One region of the Achromobacter pestifer genome, then DNA from elsewhere that is predicted to be linked to it. Evidence: predicted binding sites of a transcription regulator. Region 1 holds the regulator's gene; the other holds the start of a gene.

Evidence for each region. The regulator FliA, encoded in region 1, starts transcription of late flagellar genes. The targets are predictions, from matches to a motif close to CTAAAGTTTNNNNNNNNNNNGCCGNTA.
Region 2: the regulator FliA is predicted to act here: its motif matches at 1,907-1,933, upstream of FOC84_RS21030 (FlxA-like family protein).

The regions. Positions count from the first base shown of each region.
Region 1 covers NZ_CP053985.1:6,815,439-6,834,209, reverse strand. Annotated here, with positions in the region: gene FOC84_RS32155 (methyltransferase regulatory domain-containing protein) at 1-180, shown strand, start outside; gene FOC84_RS32150 (FliC/FljB family flagellin) at 335-1,549, opposite strand; gene FOC84_RS32145 (RNA polymerase sigma factor FliA) at 1,974-2,729, opposite strand; gene flhD (flagellar transcriptional regulator FlhD) at 3,161-3,484, shown strand; gene flhC (flagellar transcriptional regulator FlhC) at 3,517-4,098, shown strand; gene motA (flagellar motor stator protein MotA) at 4,217-5,092, shown strand; gene motB (flagellar motor protein MotB) at 5,104-6,096, shown strand; gene FOC84_RS32120 (response regulator) at 6,099-6,479, shown strand; gene cheA (chemotaxis protein CheA) at 6,509-8,605, shown strand; gene cheW (chemotaxis protein CheW) at 8,622-9,122, shown strand; gene FOC84_RS32105 (methyl-accepting chemotaxis protein) at 9,214-10,917, shown strand; gene FOC84_RS32100 (CheR family methyltransferase) at 11,016-11,783, shown strand; gene FOC84_RS32095 (protein-glutamate methylesterase/protein-glutamine glutaminase) at 11,804-12,862, shown strand; gene cheY (chemotaxis response regulator CheY) at 12,912-13,301, shown strand; gene cheZ (protein phosphatase CheZ) at 13,310-13,942, shown strand; gene FOC84_RS32080 (methyl-accepting chemotaxis protein) at 14,163-15,710, shown strand; gene flhB (flagellar biosynthesis protein FlhB) at 15,896-17,050, shown strand; gene flhA (flagellar biosynthesis protein FlhA) at 17,054-18,771, shown strand, end outside.
Region 2 covers NZ_CP053985.1:4,394,345-4,397,941, forward strand. Annotated here, with positions in the region: gene FOC84_RS21025 (ABC transporter substrate-binding protein) at 1-1,310, opposite strand, end outside; gene FOC84_RS21030 (FlxA-like family protein) at 1,439-1,867, opposite strand; gene FOC84_RS21035 (solute carrier family 23 protein) at 2,004-3,314, shown strand; gene FOC84_RS21040 (methyl-accepting chemotaxis protein) at 3,367-3,597, opposite strand, start outside.

The DNA.
Region 1 (18,771 bases):
GACGGCCAGCGTAACGAGGCCGCGTTGAGCAAGCTGCTACGCGATGCATGGCAACAAGGGATTGTGTCGGGCCCCAATGGGGAAAGCTTGACGGGCCAACGCAACCTTGACGCCTTGGCACAGCGTTTCATCAGGGCGCTATTGGAAATCTTGCGTCGTCACGCGTTGCGGCTTTCCTGAGCGCGTCTACCGTCAGATCAATCCAGCGCCTCTACCATGAGGCGCTTTTTTCATGGATGCTCTCAACGAAAAAACGCCCGCGCGGTGAGGCGGCGGGCGTTTCGTTGCCATAAGCCGGCAGGGCGTGCGCCCATCCGGCATTTGGTTTTGGTGCTTAGCGCAGCAGCGACAGCACGTTCTGCGGAACCTGGTTGGCCTGGGCCAGGACCGAGGTGCCGGCCTGTTGCAGGATCTGGTTCTTGGTCATGTTCGACACTTCGGTCGCGTAGTCCGAATCTTCGATGCGCGAACGGGCTGCGGACAGGTTCGTGATCGTGTTGTTCAGGTTGGCAACGGTCGATTCGAAGCGGTTCTGCAGGGCGCCCAGCGAGCTACGCAAGGAATCAACGCTCGCCAGTGCGCTGTCCATGGTAGCCAGCGCGTTGGTGGTCGAGCCTTGCACCAGCGAACCGAAGCTGAGCGTCTTGCCATCGGGGGTGAACGTAGCGGTGCCCGCCGTTGCGGTGAAATCAGCCTTGGCCGGATCCAGAGCGACGTAGTAGGAGCCGGTCTTGGTGGCATCGATGTTGAAGCCGGATGCCTTCAAGGCTGCCGATTCAGTAGCGCTGGCAGGAGTGATGTTCACCTTGGCGAACCAATTGCCCGAGTCGTCCTGATAGGCGTCCGCTTCCAGGGCGACGCTACCGGCCACCACGCCCAGGCGGGCGCTCAGGTCGGCTGCAAACGAGCCGGGAGCGACGGCGACCTTGGTAACCGCGGTGCTGTCACCATAGTTGGCCTTGATCTGCGCCTTCTGCGCTGCGCTTACGCCGTCGAACTTGGTGGCGGCACCCTTGACGCCGTTGACGTTGAAGCCTTGCAGGCCCAGCGTGGACGCGGTGATTTCCTTCAGGTCGATGTCGATGGTTTCGCCGTCGTTGGCGCCGACTTGAATCTTCAGGGTGCTGTCCTTGGCCAGGACCTTCACGCCGTTGAACTGGGTCTGGGCCGACACGCGGTCGATTTCTTCCAGGCGCTGCTTGATTTCGTCCTGGATCGAGTTCAGGTCGGTGCCGGAGTTCGTGCCGTTGGTGGCTTGCACGGACAGCTGGCGGATGCGCTGCAGGTTGTTGTTGATTTCGTTCAGCGCGCCTTCGGTCGTCTGAGCGATCGAGATGCCGTCGTTGGCGTTGCGAGCGGCTTGGGTCAGGCCCTTGACGTTGGCGGTGAAGCGGTTGGCGATGGCTTGGCCAGCGGCGTCGTCCTTGGCGCTGTTGATGCGCAGACCCGACGACAGACGCTCGATGGCGCTGCCCAGAGCCGATTGCGACTTGTTCAGGTTGTTTTGAGCAACCAGCGAGAGATAGTTGGTATTGATGACTGCAGCCATGTTCAGGCTCCCAAGAGAGAAAGGCTTCTTCAAACTGGGCAGCAAGGCCGCCCACTGGTGTTAACGGGAAAGTTCGTTGACTTGGTGTCTAGGAATCTCTCCGTTGCCAGGATTACGGCAGTCCAAAATCAATCTTTAGCGCTATTTCGCGAAAGTCGACATTTTTCTTTCTGTCCGAAGGGAGGGGGCCGTTGCCTGGCCTGCGGCCCAGCTGCTCAAGTCGCTGCGGCCATATGGTGTAAGCGCGCCCGTCGTCCTCATCCCTGCACCCAGAAGCATGTACAGAGCGCATTTCCACGGTCCTTCATGCGTGGCGGGCACACGATGTAAAACGGACGCGAGGTGCGTCCGTCATGTTCAGGGCCTTTGGTGGCCAGGGCTGTCGCGGCAAGGGCGTCCCGGCACGTGCCGAGCTTGTGCCTATCTATATCACCTGTGCAATCTGCCCGTCCTGGGGCAACTCGTGCCACGCCTGTTCCTTCAGCTTCGCCCGTATCCGTGCCGTCGCCTGCGACCTCAGTTGGCACACCCGCGCTTCGGTCACATTCAGGATTGCGCCGATCTCCTTCAGGTTCAGCCCCTGTTCGTAACAAAGCGACAACAGCAGCTTTTCACGCTCGGGGAGGGCGTCGATGGCGTGGATCAGCGCCTGGCGGAAGTCGCCGGCCAGCAGCGAATCCAGCGGATTGCCGCCGGCGGCGCCATGGTTCAGCGTGGCGGCCCAGTCGGATTGGCCGCTGGCAGAGTCGGGTTCGGTGGTGAAGTCCTCGTAGTGCACGATCTGTACGCCCTGGGCGTCGTGCAGCAGCGATTGGTACTCGTTCAGCGGCATGTCGAGTTGTTGCGCGATTTCGGCTTCGCTCGGGGCGCGCATCAAACGCTGCTCCAGCTGCTGGATGGCCTGTTCGATCTTGCGCGCCTTGGCGCGGACGCTACGGGGCAGCCAATCCTGGCCGCGGAGTTCGTCCAGCATCGCGCCGCGGATGCGGGTGGTGGCGTAGGTCTCGAATTGGGCGTCGGGGGTTTCCTGATAGCGGCGCACGGCGTCGAGCAGGCCGATCATGCCGGCCTGTATCAGGTCGTCGAGTTCTACGCTGGCGGGTAGCCGGGCGAGCAATTGCAGGGCCAGCTTCCGCACTAGCGGGGCATAGTCGACCAGGCTGTCATCTGCGTGAGGCATTGCGGGAATGTCGGGCGGTGTCCATCGTGGCGCGTTGTTGGCTGTTGTCAATTTGCGACATTGTCGACAAACGCGCGGCTGCGCTGAAGCTAGGTGGATTCAGTGATCTGCAAGGTGCCATTGTCGGCAAACAACACCGTTTCATTCCTCAAAGTACGCAATGTTTTGAATGCTTATTTGCCAAATTGACGTAAATTTGTCTGAAATTTATATGTCAAGGTGTATCGAAAGCGGTAAGTTGCGCAACATCAACAAAGTTTTGTCATATAAGTCATAGAAAATGACATCAGCTGTGGTAAATTTTACTTAAATTGCGAACAAATGATACATTTCGCATCAATGCAGGATGTATCGAACGTAAAGGCGCCGGAATTCCGGTGCTTTTGCTTACACAAGCCCCCATCGGCGGGATAGGGAATAGGGAGTTGGGCGTGCAACAAGTCGAAAATTCATTGCTGACAGACATTCGTGAAGTGAATCTGTCCTATTTGTTACTGGCGCAACGCATGCTGCGCGACGACTACGCGGCGTCGATGTTCCGCCTGGGATTCAGCAATGAGGTCGCTGACATCCTCATGCGCCTATCGCCGGCGCAATTGGTCAAGCTCGCAAGCTCCAGCTCGCTGCTGTGCCGTTTCCGCTTCGACGACTACAGCCTGTTGTCCGCGCTGACCCATGACGTGCTGGGCGGTGCGCTGCAGCAAGCGCATGCAACCATTCTGCTGGCCAAGCAGCCTGTCGAAGAATTGGCCTGACGGCCTGATCATTCCATCCGGAAGCACGTGTAATGGCCACCAAGAGCGTTTCGCAGGAAGCGGATGACATCCTGCTTGCCAGCTCCATGATCACTTTGGGAGCTCGGCTGCAGGTGCTGGAGGCTGAAACCAGCCTCAGCCATGACCGCCTGGCGCGCCTGTACCGCGAAATTCGCGGCTGCTCGCCACCCAAGGGCATGCTGCCTTTTTCGGTCGACTGGTTCATGACCTGGCTGCCGAACATCCACTCCTCGCTCTTTTACAACGTGTATTCGTTCCTGAATACGCGTACCAGCAGCAAGGGCATACGCGCCACCATCGACGCCTATCGCCTCTATCTCGAAAACGCCGGCATGGATGCCGCTGAAAGCACGGAACCCGTCCTGAGCTTCACGCGGGCCTGGATGCTGGTGCGTTTTTTCGACAGCGGCATGCTGCAAATGTCCGCCTGCCGCCAGTGCGGAGGCCATTTCATCGCTCACGCCCACGATCCTCAATCGGATTTCGTGTGCGCGATCTGCCGGCCGCCACCCCGCGCCGGCAAGACCCGCGCCGCGGCCAAGGCGCGCGCCGGCACCCGCCCCGCGCCCGTCGCGAACACCGCCCGGCTCTGACCGGCGGTATCCAAATACATCAAAAGCCCTGGAAAACCCCCCGTAACCCGCCTTTTTGGGTCGAGGGGAACAGGGGATCATTGACGCCGGTTTTAGACTTCGTTGGCAGGGGCCTGATGTGTTGATTGTTATCGGTTTTCTCGTGGTGAGCGTGTCGGTCGTCGGCAGCTTCATAGCGCTGGGCGGCCACTTGGGCGCGCTGTATCAGCCGTTCGAGCTCACGCTGATTTTCGGGGCGGCTTTCGGGGCTTTCCTCGCCAGCAACAGCAAGAAGTCGCTGATGCTGGTCAAGGCCGCGCTGCCTGACTCGCTGAAAAGCTCGCGCTACGGCAAGGACGTATACATGGAGCTGATGGCGCTCTTGTACGTGCTGCTGAACAAGGCGCGCCGCGAGGGCCTCATGGCCATCGAATCGCATATCGAGGATCCGGAATCCAGTCCGATCTTCAGCGAATATCCCCGCATCGCCAAAGACGCCAAGCTCATGGAGTTCATCACGGACTACCTGCGCATCATGATCAGCGGCAACATGAGCTCGTTCGAAATCGAAACGCTCATGGACGAGGAAATCGAGACCTACCGCCATGAACGCGAGGTTCCCGTGCGCGCCCTGCAACAAATGGCCGACGGCCTGCCGGCCTTCGGCATCGTGGCGGCGGTGCTGGGCGTGATCAAGGCGTTGGCCGCGGTGGACCAGCCTCCGGCGATCCTGGGCGACCTGATTTCCAAGGCCATGGTGGGCACGTTCCTGGGCATTCTGCTGGCCTACGGCTTCGTGGGGCCCTTGGCCTCGCGCATCGACCGCCGCAGCGACGAAGCCACCAAGGTGCTGGAATGCATCAAGACCACGTTGCTGGCCAGCATGAACGGCTATCCGCCGCAGTTGGCGGTGGAATTTGGCCGCAAGGTGCTGTTCTCGGCCGTGCGTCCGACCTTCGGTGAGCTGGAAGAACACGTCCGGCAAGCCAAGTCCACAGCCACCGGCAAGGCCTGACGGAGCGGGCCATGAGTACGGTAAACAACCACCGCGTGGTGATCCGTCGCAAGAAGGGTGGGCACGGCGGCGGGCATCATGGGGGTAGCTGGAAGATTGCGTACGCCGACTTCATCACGGCGATGATGGCGTTCTTCCTGGTGATGTGGCTGATCAGCATCGTGCCCCGAGAAGAGCTCAAGGGCATCGCGGAGTACTTTCGCATGCCGTTGCGCGTCGCCATCGCGGGCGGGCCTAGCAGTTCGGCCGAGACCAGCGCGGTGCCGGGCGGCGGCAAGGACCCCTTGCGCAGCGAAGGCGACGTGCGCCGCGCGCAGGGTAACCGCGTCGAGGCGCAGCCCATGGGCGACGCCGAGCGCCGCGAACAGCATCGCCTGGAAAACCTGAAAAAGCGGCTTGAGAACGTCATCGAGACCAGCCCGGTGCTGAAGAGCTTCAGGCCGCAGCTGCTGATCGACCTGACCACTGAAGGCTTGCGCATCCAGATCATCGACAACCAGAACCGTCCAATGTTCGCCACCGGCCGCGCGGATGTGCAGCCCTATATGCGCGACATCCTGCGGGAACTGGGGCCGGTATTGAACGAATTGCCCAACAAGGTCAGCATATCCGGCCACACCGACGCGTCGCAGTACGCCCGTGGGGAGCGCGCCTACAGCAACTGGGAACTGTCGGCCGACCGTGCCAACGCATCGCGCCAGGAGCTGGTGGCCGGCGGCATGAACGAAAGCAAGGTCCTGCGCATCCAGGGGCTGTCGTCCAGCATGAGCCTGGTTAAAGATGACCCGTATGCAGCCGTTAATAGACGCATCAGCCTAGTGGTGCTCAACCAGAGCACTCAGCGGCGCATCGAAAACGAGAACGCCGCGGCTGCGGACGTCAGCGCCAAGGATGCCCGCGAGGTGGGAACGGCAGTGGAAGCGGCGCAAGCCGCCGCCCAGGCCACGACGGCAACCAAACCAGGCGAGGCGGAGAGCAACCCGTCCGCCGAAGGGGTTCGATAGCAATGGCGGCAACGATTCTGGTGGCGGACGACTCGGCGACGATGCGGATGATCGTCCAGGCGACGTTGACGGGTGCGGGATGGAAAGTCTTGACGGCCGGCAACGGCCAGGAAGCGCTGGAAATGGCCAGGCGCCATCAGGTGGACCTGGTGGTCAGCGACTGGAACATGCCGGTCATGGGCGGTCTGGAGCTGATTCAGGGTTTGCGCCAGGAAGACGAGTACCTGGACGTCCCAGTGCTGGTCCTGACCACCGAGGATGATGTGGACAGCAAGATGGCCGCCCGGGATCTGGGGGTCTGTGGCTGGCTTTCCAAGCCGGTCGACCCCGATGTGCTGGTGGAATTGGCGTCTGAACTGCTCGACGAGCAGGCCGGCGCGTAAGCAGATTCATTTTTGAAGGCGTACGGGCCATGAGTTCTGGTTTGGACCTCAGTCAGTTTTACGAGACCTTTTTCGACGAGGCGGACGAGCTGCTCGCGCAGATGGAGCAGCTGCTGCTCGAGCTCGATGTGGGCGCGCCCGACATCGAACAGCTCAACGCGATTTTTCGTGCGGCCCACTCGATCAAGGGTGGGGCGGCGACGTTCGGCTGCTTCACGCAGCTGGCGGGCACGACCCATTTGCTGGAAAACCTCCTGGATGCGATCCGTCGCGGCGAAATGGCGCTGCGTACGGACATGATCGATATTTTCTTGGAAACGAAAGACGTGCTCAAAAGCCAACTGGATGCCTATCGGGCCTCCGAAGAGCCCGATGAAGCCGTGTTTGAGCGTATCTGCGCCGTTTTAAGGCAGCTTGCGCTGGAGCATAAGGATCCCGCCGCGGCGGCTGAGGCTCCGGCAGCGGCGGCCGTCCCGGCTCCGGCGCCGGTCCCTGCGCCAGTGGCCGCAGCGCCTGCGCCGCAGGCCCAGACCGTGGAAGCCGGCAGTCTGCCGTTGCGCGTGCGGATTACCAAGGTCTCGGATAAGGATGCAGCTTCCCTACTCGAAGAGATGGGCAATCTCGGCAACGTGAAGGCCAGCGAACACGCCGGCGGCGCGCTGACCGTGTGGATGGAAAGCACCTGCACGCCCGACGATATCGAGGCCGTGTGTTGCTTCATCATCGACGGCGACCAGCTGGAAATCAGCCGTGAAGCAGCGCCCGCGGGAGCTCCTCAGGCTGCAGCCGCGCCTGCCGCGGCGCCGGCAGCGGCTCCGGCGCCCACTCCCGAGGTGCCCGCGGCAGTCGAACCGACAGCTTCCGCCGAGGCGGCCACGCAGGCAACCCGCGCCGCGCGGCCTGCCGCGTCTGCTCCGGCGCATGCTGACAAGGAATCCACCTCGATCCGCGTCGGCGTCGAGAAGGTCGACCAGGTGATCAACCTGGTGGGCGAACTGGTCATTACCCAAGCCATGCTGGCGCAGACGGCTTCCACGCTGGATCCGGTACTGCACGACCGCCTGCTCAACGGCATGGAACAGCTGGAACGCAATGCCCGCGACCTGCAGGAAGCGGTCATGTCCATCCGGATGATGCCAATGGACTACGTGTTCAGCCGCTTCCCGCGTTTGGTGCGCGACATCGCCGGCAAGATGGGCAAGCAGATAGAACTGCAGACCTATGGTCGGGCGACGGAACTGGACAAGAGCCTGATCGAACGCATCATCGATCCGCTGACCCACCTGGTGCGCAACAGCCTGGACCACGGCATCGAGACGCCCGAAAAGCGCGTCGCGGCTGGCAAGGATCCAGTCGGCCAACTGGTGCTCTCCGCCCAGCACAACGGCGGCAACATCGTCATTGAGGTCAGCGATGACGGCGGTGGCTTGAGCCGCGAAAAAATCCTGAAGAAGGCGATCGCGCAGGGCCTGCCGGTAAACGAGAATTCGCCGGACGACGAAATCTGGCAACTGATCTTCGCGCCAGGTTTTTCCACCGCCGAAAAGGTTACCGACATTTCGGGCCGTGGCGTGGGCATGGACGTGGTGCGCCGGAACATCCAGGACATGGGCGGCCATGTCCAGCTGTCTTGCGAACCGGGCCACGGCACCACGACGCGCATCGTGCTGCCGCTGACGCTGGCGATCCTGGACGGCATGTCGGTGCGCGTCGGCGAGGAAACCTTCATCCTGCCGCTTAACCACGTTACCGAATCGCTGCAACCCACCAATGACCAGATCTATTCCGTGGCCGGCAACGAGCGCGTGATGCAGGTGCGTGGCGAATACCTGCCGCTGGTCGAGATGCACCGGGTGTTCTCGGTGGGCGGCGCCCAGACCGACCCCACGCAGGCGATCGCGGTCATCATGCAGGCCGAGGACCGCCGTTTCGCGCTGTTGGTGGATCACCTGATCGGCCAGCACCAGGTCGTGGTGAAGAATCTGGAATCGAATTACCGCAAGGTGCCGGGCATTTCCGCCGCCACCATCCTGGGCGATGGCAGCGTGGCCCTGATCGTCGACGTATTTGCGCTTGCGCGCGCCAACCGCGAGCGTTGGTCGCAGCCCGAAGCCATTCTGAATTGATGGAGAAATAAACCTCATGGCAGCCAAACCGCACGCGCAATCCGCGCGCAACGAAGATGTCGGCAGCGAGTTCCTGGTCTTCACGCTGGGCGACGAAGAGTACGGCATCGACATCCTGAAGGTGCAGGAGATCCGCGGCTACGACGCCGACACGGTCACCCGCATCGCGAATGTTCCGCCGTTTATCAAGGGTGTGACGAATTTGCGCGGCATCATCGTGCCCATCGTCGACCTGCGCATCAAGTTCAACCTGGGCCGCGTCGAGTACAACGAGCAGACCGTGGTCATCATCCTGAACCTCGATCGCCGCGTCGTCGGCATCGTGGTGGATGGGGTGTCCGACGTGCTGATGCTCAATTCGGGCCAGATCCGCCCGGCGCCGGAATTCGGCGCCACCTTGTCCACGGAATACCTGACGGGCCTGGGTACGGTGGACGAGCGCATGTTGATCCTGGTGGATATCGAAAAAATGATGACCAGCGACGAAATGGCGCTGGTGGAGAAGGTCGCTTCCTGATCGGAACGGCCTGCTTGGGAGGTGGAAGCGCCATATTGAACCCAATGTGGCGCTTTCCTTTAACGACTTCAATCTAGGAGTGGTTCTTGTGATGCGCAAGTTTCTCGCGAACATGACGATACGCAGCAGCCTGTTGTGGGTGCTGGCGTTTTTCTCATTCATGTTGGTGATCGGGGCCGCGCTGGGCGTGCTGTCCCTGCGCATCAGCAATGGCACCCTGGCGGAGATCAAACAATCGCAAGAACTGGACGATGCGGTCGGCCGTGTCGTCTCCAGCTACAAGGACACCATGACCGGCCTGGGTCGTGCGGCTGCGGCCAACTACGCGGACATCGTGAAGAACGTGGGTCAGCCTACCTTGCTGACCCAGGGCTTGTCGTCCGACGCGGCCGGTCTGCTGGAACGCGCCAAGGCCTCCATGAACAAAGGGCAGGCCGAATTCGAGTATTACAAGAGCTTGGCTCGGCCCGTCGAAGCGGTCGATGCCCTGAAGGAAATCGACGCATCCTATGATGCGCTGGTCCGGCAAGGACTGGCACCGCTGGTGGCTGCCTTGGAAAAGGCGGACATGCCCGCCTATCAGAAGCAGGTACAGATGATGCAGGACGCCCTTGAAGGGCGTTATGCGCGTGCGATCGAAGGCTTTGATTTCTGGCGCGCCAGCAAGATGCTGGATGCCCACGAAGTGGCAAAAGTGCGTTATCAGTTCGTCCTGATGGCGGTCGGCGCGGGCGGTGTGATCGCCGCGCTGCTGGTGTTTGCCACCTACGTGTTCCTGCGCCGGCGCGTGCTGCAGCCGCTGAAGGAAGCGGGGCATCACTTCGACCGCATCGCCGGCGGCGACCTGACCGCCCGCGTGGATGTCCGTAATACCAATGAAATCGGCCAACTGTTCGCCGCCTTGAAGCGCATGCAGGAAAGCCTGACCCGGACGGTGGCGTCGGTGCGCCGCGGCGTGGATGAGATCAACGTCGGTTCGCACGAGATCGCCGCAGGCAACACGGACCTGTCCAGCCGCACCGAGCAGCAGGCGGCCTCGCTTGAAGAAACCGCGGCCTCGATGGAACAGCTGGCTTCGACGGTGAAGCAGAACGCCGACAACGCGCGCCAGGCCAACCAACTGGCGGCCAGCGCTTCGGACGTGGCCGAGCGCGGCGGTTCGGCGGTGTCGGAAGTGGTCAACACCATGCAGGAAATCTCTGGCAGCTCGCGCAAGATTTCCGAGATCGTGTCGGTGATCGACGGCATTGCCTTCCAGACCAATATCCTGGCGCTGAACGCAGCCGTGGAAGCGGCGCGAGCCGGCGAGCAGGGCAAGGGCTTTGCGGTGGTGGCGGGCGAAGTGCGTTCGCTGGCGCAGCGCAGCGCCCAGGCGGCCAAGGAAATCAAGGGCCTGATCGAGGACTCGGTGACCAAGGTCGGCGCGGGTTCGCAGCAGGTAGAGCGCGCCGGCGCGACGATGCAGGAGATCGTGGCCTCGGTGAAGCGGGTGACGGACATCATGGGCGAGATCTCGGCGGCGTCGGAAGAACAGTCCAGCGGCATCGACCAGGTGAACCGCGCGGTGTCGCAGATGGACGAGGTGACGCAGCAGAACGCGGCGCTGGTGGAAGAGGCGGCCGCGGCCGCGGGTTCCCTGCAGGAGCAGGCCCAGCGCCTGGCTGAAGCGGTGGCCGTCTTCAAGATCAACGCGGGCGAGGTCATCGAAGTCCCGGCTCAGCGTTTATCGTCGGTGCGTTCGTCCAATGACGATACACGTTTGCAGGCGCCCGACGCGCTTGCGCTTGGGCACTGAGGGCAAGAGTGGCTACAGCAGCGGCAACCCAGGCGCCGTCCATTTCGGTGGAACGCCAATTCGATTTTCGCGACGCGGACTTTTCGCGTGTGCGCAAGATGATCCACGCCTACGCAGGCATTTCGCTGGGCACGCACAAGCGCGAGATGGTCTACAGCCGGCTGGCCCGGCGCCTGCGCGCGCTGGGCATGCAGGATTTCGGCAGCTATCTGGACCAGCTTGAAAAGGAGCCCAACGCGGCCGAGTGGGAAGACTTCGTCAACGCGTTGACAACGAACCTGACCGCTTTCTTTCGCGAATCGCATCACTTTCCCATCCTGGCCGACTTCGCCAAGCGTCGCGGCGGCCCGGTATCGGTGTGGTGCTGTGCGGCTTCCACGGGCGAAGAACCGTATTCCATTGCCATGACGTTGGTGGAAGCGTTGGGCCCGCGGGCCAACGCATCCTCGGTGCTGGCTACCGATATCGACACCAATGTGCTCACCCGTGCGCGTGCTGGGGTCTATCCCGTCGAGCGCGTGGAAAAGCTGGATGGCGAGCGCCTGAGGCGCTTTTTCCTTAAAGGGCGGGGCGTCAACGAGGGGCAGGTCCGGGTGCGTCCTGAGATCGCCGACATGGTTCGCTATGAGACGCTGAATCTATTGGCGCCGACCTGGCAGATCAACGAGCAATTTGATGTGATCTTTTGCCGCAACGTTATGATTTATTTCGACAAGCCTACCCAGACCAGGATTCTGGAACGGTTCGTGCCGCTGCTCAAGCCCGGCGGCTTGCTGTTCGCTGGCCATTCCGAAAACTTCACCTATATCAGCCGCGACTTTCGTCTGCGTGGGCAGACCGTCTATGAATGTGCGGGCAGGTCCTGAGCGGGACGAGGCAGCAACAAATGAAGAAAATTAGCGTTTTGTGTGTGGACGACTCGGCGTTGGTGCGGGGGCTGATGACGGAGATCATCAACAGCCAGCCGGACATGGAAGTGGTCGCGACCGCGCCCGATCCCTTGGTGGCGCGTGAACTCATCAAGCGCCACAATCCCGACGTGCTGACGCTGGACGTGGAAATGCCCCGCATGGACGGGCTGGATTTCCTGGAAAAGCTGATGCGCCTGAGACCCATGCCGGTGGTGATGGTGTCGTCGCTGACCGAGCGCGGCGGCGAGATCACGCTGCGGGCGCTGGAATTGGGCGCCATCGACTTCGTCACCAAGCCCAAGCTGGGCATACGCGACGGCCTGCTCGAATACACCGAGATCATCGCCGACAAGATACGCGCCGCCTCGCGCGCCAAGCTGCGCGCGCCGACGGCGCACTCGGCGCCCGCCGTACCCCCGCCCATGTTGCGCCGCCCGCTGGCCAGCTCGGAAAAGCTGGTCATCGTCGGCGCCTCCACGGGCGGCACCGAGGCGATCCGCGAGGTTCTGCAGCCGCTGCCGCCCGATAGCCCGGCCATCCTGATCACCCAACACATGCCGGCGGGTTTCACGCGCTCCTTCGCACAGCGCCTGGATGCCCTGTGCGCGGTGACCGTTCGCGAAGCCGTGCACGGCGACCGCGTGCTCCCCGGGCACGTGTATCTGGCGCCGGGCGGCGACATGCACATGCGCCTGGGGCGTAGCGGCGCCAACTACGTAATCGAGCTGGAAGCAAGCGAACCAGTCAATCGCCACCGCCCGTCTGTGGACGTGCTGTTCAATTCGGCCGCCGCCGCCGCTGGCAAGAACGCCATCGGCGTCATCCTGACCGGCATGGGCAAGGACGGCGCTGCCGGCATGCTGGCCATGCACCGCGCGGGCGCCCATACGATTGCGCAGGACGAGGCCAGCTGCGTGGTCTTCGGCATGCCGCGCGAAGCTATCGCCTTGGGCGCCGCGGATGAAGTGGTTTCGTTGTCGGCGATAAGCGAACGCATTCTGACTCGCCTGGGCGATCGTGGGCACCGCGTCTGACGCGCAAGCCTTCCCGATCGGTCCAAGGCAAATTTTTTTGGAGTAGAAGATGGTAGACAAGGGCCTGAAGATTTTGGTGGTGGATGACTTCCCCACCATGCGGCGGATCATCCGCAACCTGCTCAAGGAGCTGGGTTTCGAGAACGTGGATGAGGCCGAGGACGGCGCCATCGGCCTGGAAAAGCTGCGCAACGGCGGTTTCCAGTTCGTGGTGTCGGACTGGAACATGCCTAACCTCGATGGCCTGGAGATGCTCAAGCAGATCCGTGCCGACGCCGCGCTGGCATCGTTGCCCGTGCTGATGGTGACGGCCGAGGCCAAGAAGGAGAACATCGTCGCGGCGGCCCAGGCCGGCGCCAACGGTTATGTGGTCAAGCCTTTCACGGCGGCGACGCTGGAAGAGAAGCTCAACAAGATCTTCGAGAAAATCGCCGGTTGAGGTGAGCCATGAGTACGACGGAACATGAGAGCCCGGGCGAATCCCCCGATCTGATCCATCGCATCGCGTCGCTGACGCGCATGCTGCGCGACAGCATGCGCGAGCTTGGCCTGGATCAGGCCATCAAGGACGCTGCCAACGCCATTCCCGACGCCCGCGACCGTCTGCGCTACGTGGCGCAGATGACCGAGCAGGCCGCCAACCGCGTGTTGAACGCCACCGAGCAGGCCGGTCCCATCCAGGATGGGCTATCGCGCTCGGCGCAGGCGCTGGATGCGCGTTGGCAGCAATGGTACGACCAGCCGCTGGAGCTGCCCGAGGCGCGCGAACTCGTTAAGGACACCCGCGCGTACCTGCAGGATGTGCCGAAGCAGGCGCAGCAGACGCAGTCCCAGCTGATGGAAATCATCATGGCGCAGGATTTCCAGGACCTTACGGGCCAGGTCATCATGCGCATGATGGACGTGGTGGGCGCGATCGAGCGCGAACTGCTGCAGGTGCTGCTGGACAACGTCCCGCAAGAGCGCCGCGACGAGGCCAACAGCCTGCTCAACGGGCCGCAGATCAGCCCGCAGGGCAAGACCGACGTAGTGACCAGCCAGGACCAGGTCGACGACCTGTTGGCGAGCCTGGGCTTCTAGCCAAGAGGCGCGCCGCCGGAAATGCCCTCCGGCGGCGCATTCTCCAGTGGGCGCAGCTCGTGCATGACCGTATTCCCCAGGGGCGCAAACAGCGCCTCGTCGATAGACTCCCCTCCAGAACAATAAATTGGGGCCATGCAGCGTGAATCACGGCGCGCAGTGCGCGCTTGGCAACGGATGCCCATAGACGGCGATCCGGGCCGGCACAAGGAGATCGATCGTGGCCAGATCCGTATTCCGTCTGGGCGGTATGTGGAGGTTGTTGCGTAGGCTGAATCGCGGCGACGCGACGCTGTCGGAGCGCACTTTATCCATCAGTCCGGCTGTTTGGCCGCTCTACGGCTTCATGACGCGTATTCGCAGCCGCATCATGACCGTGCGCCAATCCAGCATCGAAATCGCGCTGAATGCCGCGCGCACGCAGTTTCAGGCGGGCCGTTGCTCGCTGCTGGCGCAGGAGCAGGCGCGCGCGGCCGATGCGCTCGCGGCCAGCGGCGCGCAAATTGCCGCCTTGTCGGCCTCGACATCGACTCATGCACGCGAGATCGCCGAGGTGTCGGGGCAGAATCTGCACACGGCGCAGCAGGCGCTGGCCGAGCTGTCCGACGTCAAGGCGCGGGTGGAGCGCATGACGCGCGAGATGGCCTCGTTCACTCAAGTCGTCGGGCAGTTGACCGACCGCGCCCAATCGGTGGGCAACATCAGCAAGCTGATCAAGGAGGTCGCCTTGCAGACCCAGCTCCTGGCCTTGAACGCCGGCGTCGAGGCGGCGAGGGCAGGGGACGCGGGGCGCGGTTTCGCCGTGGTCGCCAGCGAGGTAGGGCGGCTGGCCGAACGCGTGAATTCGGCCACCAGCGATATCGGCCGGCATACCGCCGAGATGCTGGAACTGGTGGAGACGACCCAGCGTCAGACCGGCATGCTGCGCGAGGACGTCGATGCTTCCGGCGGCGTGCTGGAGCGGACATGCTCCGGCTTCGAGCGTTTCGTGCGCGACTTCGACAGCATGAACCGGCAGGTCGGCGACGTGGTCCAGGCCATCGGCGAAGTGGATTCCACCAACCACGGCATGAGCGAGGAGGTGGGGCGGATCGCGGCGCTGAGCGCCGACGTGCTGGAGCGTATCGGCAACATGTCCGGTGAAATCGACCGCATCCGCCGCCAGACGGAAAGCGTGCAGGAGGTGTTGGCCGACATGCGCACTGGCAATACCGCCTTTGACGGCCTGTCCGAGACCGTTGAAGCCTTCCGGGACGCGGCCGTCAACCTGCTGGAAGACGCCAGAAGCCGGGGCGCCGATGTGTTTGACCGCCACTACCGGCGCATCCCCGGCAGCGAGCCCGCGCGCTACCACACCAGCTATGACCGACAGATCGAGGAGTCGGTGACCCGCCTGCTGGACAGTGTGCTGGACGGCGTGCCGGGCGGCATCTACACGATACTGGTGGATGGCCGGGGTTACGCGCCGGCTCACAATCTCCGTTTTTCCCAGCCGCCTACCGGAGATCCCAAGCAGGATATCGCGCGGGTGCGGAACAAGCGCATCTTCGACGATCCGGTGGGCTTGCGGCTGGCGACCAACACCGGTGGGATGCTACTTCAGACGTATTCCCGCGACACGGGTGAAATCGTCAATGACATATCCATTCCGGTCTATCTGGGGTTGGAACACTGGGGTGCGGTGCGGATAGGCCTGGATTTCAGCCGCTTCCAGGCGGTGGCGGGCGAGGACGGGGCGGACCGGCTGGCAGTCGCCGCGCAGGGCTGAGGCAACTGGCTGTTACAGGCTGAGCGCGTTCCAGGCAGGCCCGGAACGCGCTGTCTCGGGCGCATCCGGGAATAGCGCCGCTTTCCCCCCGTTTCTTGGCTTATCGCCCAAGGCCGGGGCCTCCTAGAATCTCGGCGGGCAGCTCGTCATTCCAGAATCCGCGAGCCGCGACAATACCGCAGAGCATGGCCGAAGAAAGCGACCTCGAAAAAACCGAAGCCGCCTCTCCCAGGCGCCTGGAAAAGGCGCGCGAGGAGGGGCAGATTGCGCGTTCCCGCGAATTGGGAACGTTCATGATGCTGGCTGCGGGCGTGGCTGCGATCTGGGTCGGCGGTGGTTCGCTCTACCGAACCCTGAGCGGCGTGCTGCGCAACGGCCTGGCCTTTGATCAGCGCATCGTTCTCGATCCCGGCGTGATGGTCGAGCGCGCGGTCGAGGGTTTCGGCCAGGCCCTGTTGGTGCTGCTGCCGATTTTCGGCTTGCTGGCGGTCATCGCGGTGCTGTCCAGTGTGCTGCTGGGCGGCCTCGTCATCTCGGGCAAGCCCCTGCAGTTCAATTTCTCCAAGCTCAGCCCCATTGCCGGGGTGAAGCGGATGTTCTCGTCGCAGACGGTGGTGGAACTCATCAAGGCGCTGGCCAAGGCCGCGCTGGTCGGCGGCGTGGCGGTCTGGGTCATCTGGCGCTACCACGACGACATGCTCAGCCTGATGCACGTGGCGCCGTCGGCGGCGCTGATCAAGGCGCTGACGCTGGTGGCGATGTGCTGCGCCTTCATCGTGGCTTCGCTCCTGGTTATCGTCATGCTGGACGTGCCGTGGCAGATCTGGAGCCATCTGAAGAAGCTGCGCATGTCCAAGGAAGACGTGCGCCAGGAACACAAGGAAAGCGAGGGCGACCCGCACGTGAAGGCGCGCATCCGGCAGCAGCAGCGCCAGGCGGCGCGGCGCCGCATGATGGCCGAGGTGCCGAAGGCGGACGTGGTGGTGACCAACCCCACGCACTACGCCGTCGCCCTGAAGTACGACGAGGAAAAGAGCGGCGCGCCGCGCGTGCTGGCCAAGGGTACCGGGCTGATCGCGGCCAAGATCCGCGAGCTGGCGGCCGAGAACCGCATCCCGACATTGGAAGCGCCGCCCCTGGCGCGCGCATTGCATCAACACGTGGAGATCGGGCAGGAAATCCCGGCCGAACTCTACACCGCGGTGGCAGAAGTGCTGGCGTGGGTCTTCCAGCTGCGCTCCTGGCGGGCCGGTTGGGGCGCCGAACCGACGGCTCCCTCCAGGCTGGCCGTGCCGGCCGGGCTGGACCCGCAAGCCAAAACCGCAGCACAAGGAGCTTAAGGAATGAGCGCTTTGCTCACCATGTTGAAGAGTAGCGGGGCCACGCACGCGCGGCTGCTGGCAGGGCCCATCCTGATCGTGATGGTGCTGGGCATGATGGTCTTGCCTCTGCCCACGTTCCTGCTCGATCTGCTGTTCACCTTCAACATCGCGTTGTCCGTGATGATCCTGCTGGTCGCCATGTTCACGCGCAAGCCGCTGGATTTCGCGGCGTTTCCGGCCGTGCTGCTGTTCGCCACGCTGCTGCGCCTGTCGCTGAACGTCGCCTCCACCCGCGTGGTCCTGCTTCATGGCCATACCGGGCCTGACGCCGCGGGCAAGGTCATCGAGGCCTTCGGCCACTTCCTGGTTGGCGGCAACTTCGCCGTGGGGATCATCGTCTTCGTGATCCTTACCATCATCAACTTCATCGTCATCACCAAAGGCGCGGGCCGTATCGCGGAAGTGGGCGCGCGCTTTACCCTGGACGCGATGCCGGGCAAGCAGATGGCCATCGACGCGGACCTGAACGCCGGCCTGATCGGCGAAGACGAAGCGCGCAAGCGGCGTGCCGAGGTCTCGCAGGAATCCGACTTCTTTGGCTCGATGGACGGCGCCAGCAAGTTCGTGCGCGGCGACGCCATCGCCGGCCTGCTGATCATGGCGATCAACATCATCGGCGGCCTGATCGTGGGCGTGGCCCAGCACGACATGTCGATGGGCGATTCGGCGCGCGTGTACACGCTGCTGACCATCGGCGACGGCCTGGTGGCGCAGATCCCGGCGCTGGTGATCTCGACCGCGGCCGGCGTGGTGGTGTCGCGGGTGTCGACCGACCAGGACATCGGCCAGCAGATCATCAGCCAGTTGTTCTCCAATCCCGCCGTGCTGTTCCTGACGGCCGGCATCGTCGGCATCATGGGTCTGATTCCCAACATGCCGCACGTCGCCTTCCTGACCCTGGCCGCAGCGCTGGGCTGGGGCGGCTGGGTACTGTACAAGCGGCAGACGGCGGCGGCGGCGAAAGCCGCGGAGGTGCCGCCCCAAGCCATCACCCAGGCGCAGGCCGCCGCGGCCGAAGCCAGTTGGGACGACGTGTCCATGGTGGACCAGTTGGGCCTCGAGGTCGGCTACCGCTTGATTCCGCTGGTGGATCACGCGCAGAACGGCGAGCTGCTGCACCGCATCCGCAGCCTGCGCAAGAAATTCGCGCAGGACGTGGGCTTTCTGCCGCCGGTCGTGCATATCCGGGACAACCTGGAACTCAAACCTAACGATTACCGAATCCTGCTGTCTGGCGTGGAAGTTGGCCATGGCGTGGCGATGCCGGGGCAATGGCTGGCCATCGACCCGGGCGGCGTGACCATGCCGATCAAGGGCACGCCCACGACCGATCCCGCCTTCGGCCTGCCGGCGCTGTGGATCGACGGCAGCCTGCGCGATCAGGCGCAGGTGGCCGGCTATACGGTGGTGGACGCCGGCACCGTGGTCGCGACGCACCTGAATCACCTGATGCATCGCCATGGCTCCAACCTGCTGGGCCGCCAGGAAGTGCAGCAGTTGCTGGATCGCATCGGCCGCGACGCGCCCAAGCTGGTCGAGGACCTGGTGCCCAAGACCCTGTCGCTCACGGCGCTGCAGAAGGTGCTGCAAGGCCTGCTGTCGGAAGAGGTGCCGATCCGCGACATGCGCACCATCATCGACACCCTGTCCGAACACGGCCCGCGCCTGGCCGCGCTGGC
Region 2 (3,597 bases), 2.4 Mb from region 1:
TGCTTGGCGAGCTTGACGGCTTCTTCGTAGTTCGCCTTGGAACGGCCGTTCCATTCGCCTTCCAGCTGGGTGATCTGCTGGTTCACGGCGGCGTCCTTCTTGTTGCCGGCGAAGATCGCCAGGAAGGCCGGGTCGGCGGCCTTCTTGCCGTCGATGAGCGGCGCCCAGGTCAGCTTGCGGGCCTGCGCCAGCAGCTCGGCAGCGCGGCCGCTCTTGGCCTTGTCGCCCAGCTTGGCTTCGGCGTCGTAGATGGCCTTGGTGGCGGCCTGCAGTTCCTTCAGGCGGAACGTGACCGTCTGGTCATACAGCGATTGCACGACGTAGTAGCGCGACTGCGACAGGTCGGCATTGAACTGCACCTTGCTGCGCTTGGCGATTTCAGCGGGGTCGGGGTAGCCCTGCGGAATCTTCCCGGCCAGCATTGAGTAGGGCAGCACCGGCAGGCGCGAGATCTTGGGTTCCAGCAGCAGCTCCTGCCCGGCCTGGCTGAGCGTGAAGGCGATGAACTTCTTGCCTTCCTCCGTGTTCTTCGCGCCCTGGATCAGCGCGATGTTGGCCGGCACGATGGCCGTTTCGGAGGGGTAGACGAACTCCACCGGGAACTTGGAATACTTGCTGGACAGGCCGAAGAAGTCGATCACCGGCCCCGCGCCGAACTGTCCATTGTTCACGCCGTCCGGCACGCCGAACGAGCGCTCGGTGACGGCGCTGCTGTTGCCCGACATGCGCAGCAGCGTGCTCCAGCCTTCGTCCCAGCCTTCGCCCTGGAGGATGGTTTCCACGGTCAGGTGCATGGTGCCCGAGCGCGACGGCGAGGTGATGCCGACGTGGCCGAACCATTGCGGCGACAGCAGGTCCTTCCATTCCACCGGCGCGGGGATCTTGTGCGCCGCAATGTAGCGGGTGTTGTAGATGATGCCGTAGCCGGCCAGGGCCTGGCCCAGGTACATGCCGCCCGGATCGTTGATGGGGTAGTTGCCGATCTTGTCCGGCACCTGCTTGTTGGCCACGTCGGCGGAGCTTGCCAGCAGCTTGTCGCGGCCCAGTACTTCGAAGGCATCGGGCGCGCTGGCCCAGAACACCTCGGGGCGCTGGCCGGCGGGCGTTTCGCGCACATAGGCGATGCCCGACACCGTGTTCTTGTTCAGGACTTCCAGCGTGATGCCGGGATTGGCTTTTTCGAAGGCCGTCTTGTAGGCCTGGGTGAGGTCCTTGGGGAATGACGTGATCACCGTGACGGTGCCTGCGAGGGCAGGGGCCGCGCAAACGGCCAGCACCGCACCTGCAAGGGCTGTGCGCATTGCATGCATGGTTTGTCTCCGTGGTTTTAGATTTGTCCGGAGACAGTACTGGCCGGCCTGGGCAGCGTCCAATCAGAAATTTTGATGCGCGCCATCAATGCGGGCGCCCCGGCCGCGCGGGGGCCCGGCCTTGCCTGCTAGGCCGTGGCGGATACGCCGCCTTGCATGGCCCGGGCCTGCTGCTCCATCACGTCAGTGATCTGTCTCTGGATCTGCACCGCCTGGGCATTGAGCGCCATCAGTTGCTGGGCCTTCATTTCGGCCGGCATGCCGCTGGCCTTGACCTTGGCGATCTGGTCCATCACGCGCTTGAGCTGCTTCTGCAGTTCCTTGATCTGGCGCGTGTAGGCGTCGTCGTTGCTGGAGTCCTCGGTTTCCGCGGCTGCCTGCGCGTTGCCCACCTTCAGGCCGCCGGGGTTGTTGATGCGGATCTTGCCGTCCGGGGACGCCGCGCTCGCTTCTTCGCCGGAGGCGCTCTTGGCTTCCTTGTTGGCCTGGATTTTCTCGGCCCACATGTCCGCCAGCGTGGTGGCGCGGGAGATGCCGCCGATGGGATTGATAGCCATGATTGTTCCTGCCTTCTCAAGGGGTCGGGGTTTTCACTAGTACGGCATTCCAGCGGCGAACTTAAGCATTGCCGCCCCTTTGCGGCCCCCTTTACACTGGCGCCCGCTCACACCCAACACCTATTTTGGGATATCCATGTCCAATTCCTACTTTCCGCGCTGGCGCCTGGCCGACGACACCGAGCCCGGCGTCATCATCGCGCCCGACGAAAGGCTGTCCTGGCCCAAGAACGTGGCCATGGGCGCGCAGCACGTGGTCGCCATGTTCGGCTCCACCGTGCTGGCGCCGCTGCTCATGGGCTTTGACCCGAACGTCGCCATCCTGATGTCAGGCATAGGCACGCTGATCTTCTTCCTGTTCGTGGGCGGCAGGGTTCCCAGCTACCTGGGTTCCAGCTTCGCCTTCATCGGCGGCGTGATCGCGGTGACCGGCTATGCCGGCGGCGGGGCCAACGCCAATATCGGCGTGGCCCTGGGCGCCATCATCGCTTGCGGCCTGGCCTACACGCTGATCGGCCTGATCGTCTGGTTCGTCAACGCGCGCGCCGGGGGCGGGGCGAACTGGATCGACACCTTGATGCCGCCTGTCGTCACGGGCGCCGTCGTCGCGGTCATCGGCCTGAACCTGGCGCCCATCGCCGCCAAGGGCGCGATGGGCGCATCGGGCTTCGACAGCGTGATGTCCATGGTCACCATCCTTTGCGTGGGCGGCATTGCGGTGTTCACCAAGGGCATGGTGCAGCGCCTGCTGATCCTGGTCGGCATGATCCTGGCCTGCGTGGTGTACGGCATTCTCGCCAACGGCATGGGGCTGGGCAAGCCCATCGATTTCTCCGGCGTGGCCGCCGCGGCCTGGTTCGGCCTGCCGCACTTTGCCGCGCCGGTGTTCAAGGCCGAGGCCATGGGCCTGATCGTGCCCGTCGCCATCATTCTGGTGGCCGAGAACCTGGGCCACGTGAAGGCCGTCAGCGCCATGACCGGCCAGGACCTGGACCGCTACCTCGGCCGCGCCTTCGTCGGCGACGGGGTCGCCACCATGGTGTCCGGCGCCGTGGGCGGCACCGGCGTCACCACCTATGCCGAGAACATCGGCGTGATGGCGGTCACGCGCATCTACTCGACGCTGGTGTTCGTCGTTGCGGCTCTGATCGCCATCGTGCTGGGCTTCTCGCCCAAGTTCGGCGCGTTGATCCAGATGATCCCCGGGCCCGTGCTGGGCGGCATGTCGGTGGTGGTGTTCGGTCTGATCGCCATCGCCGGCGCCCGCATCTGGGTGGTCAACCAGGTGGACTTCAGCGACAACCGCAATCTCATCGTGGCCGCGGTCACGCTGGTGCTGGGGGCGGGCGACTTCACCATCAAGCTGGGCAATTTCACGCTGGGTGGCATCGGCACCGCCACCTTCGGCGCCATCATCCTGTACGCCTTGCTGCGCCGCAGGAAATAGGCGGCGCGGCCATGCGCGGACTCCGTGTCCCGCGCATGGCCGGCTGGCGCATCTAGGTGCGCGACAGCCGCGAGGCCGCGGCCGTGCCGGTCAATGCTACCGGCGCCGCCTCGATCACCTGTCCCGATTGCGTCTTGAATACCGAGGTGGCTTCGGCCAGGCGCCGCGCCTGTTCCTCCATCGCGGCCGCGGCGGCCGACGCCTCCTCGACCAGCGCCGCGTTCTGCTGTGTCACCTCGTCCATCTGCGAGATCGCCAGGCTGACCTGGTCTATGCCGCCGGC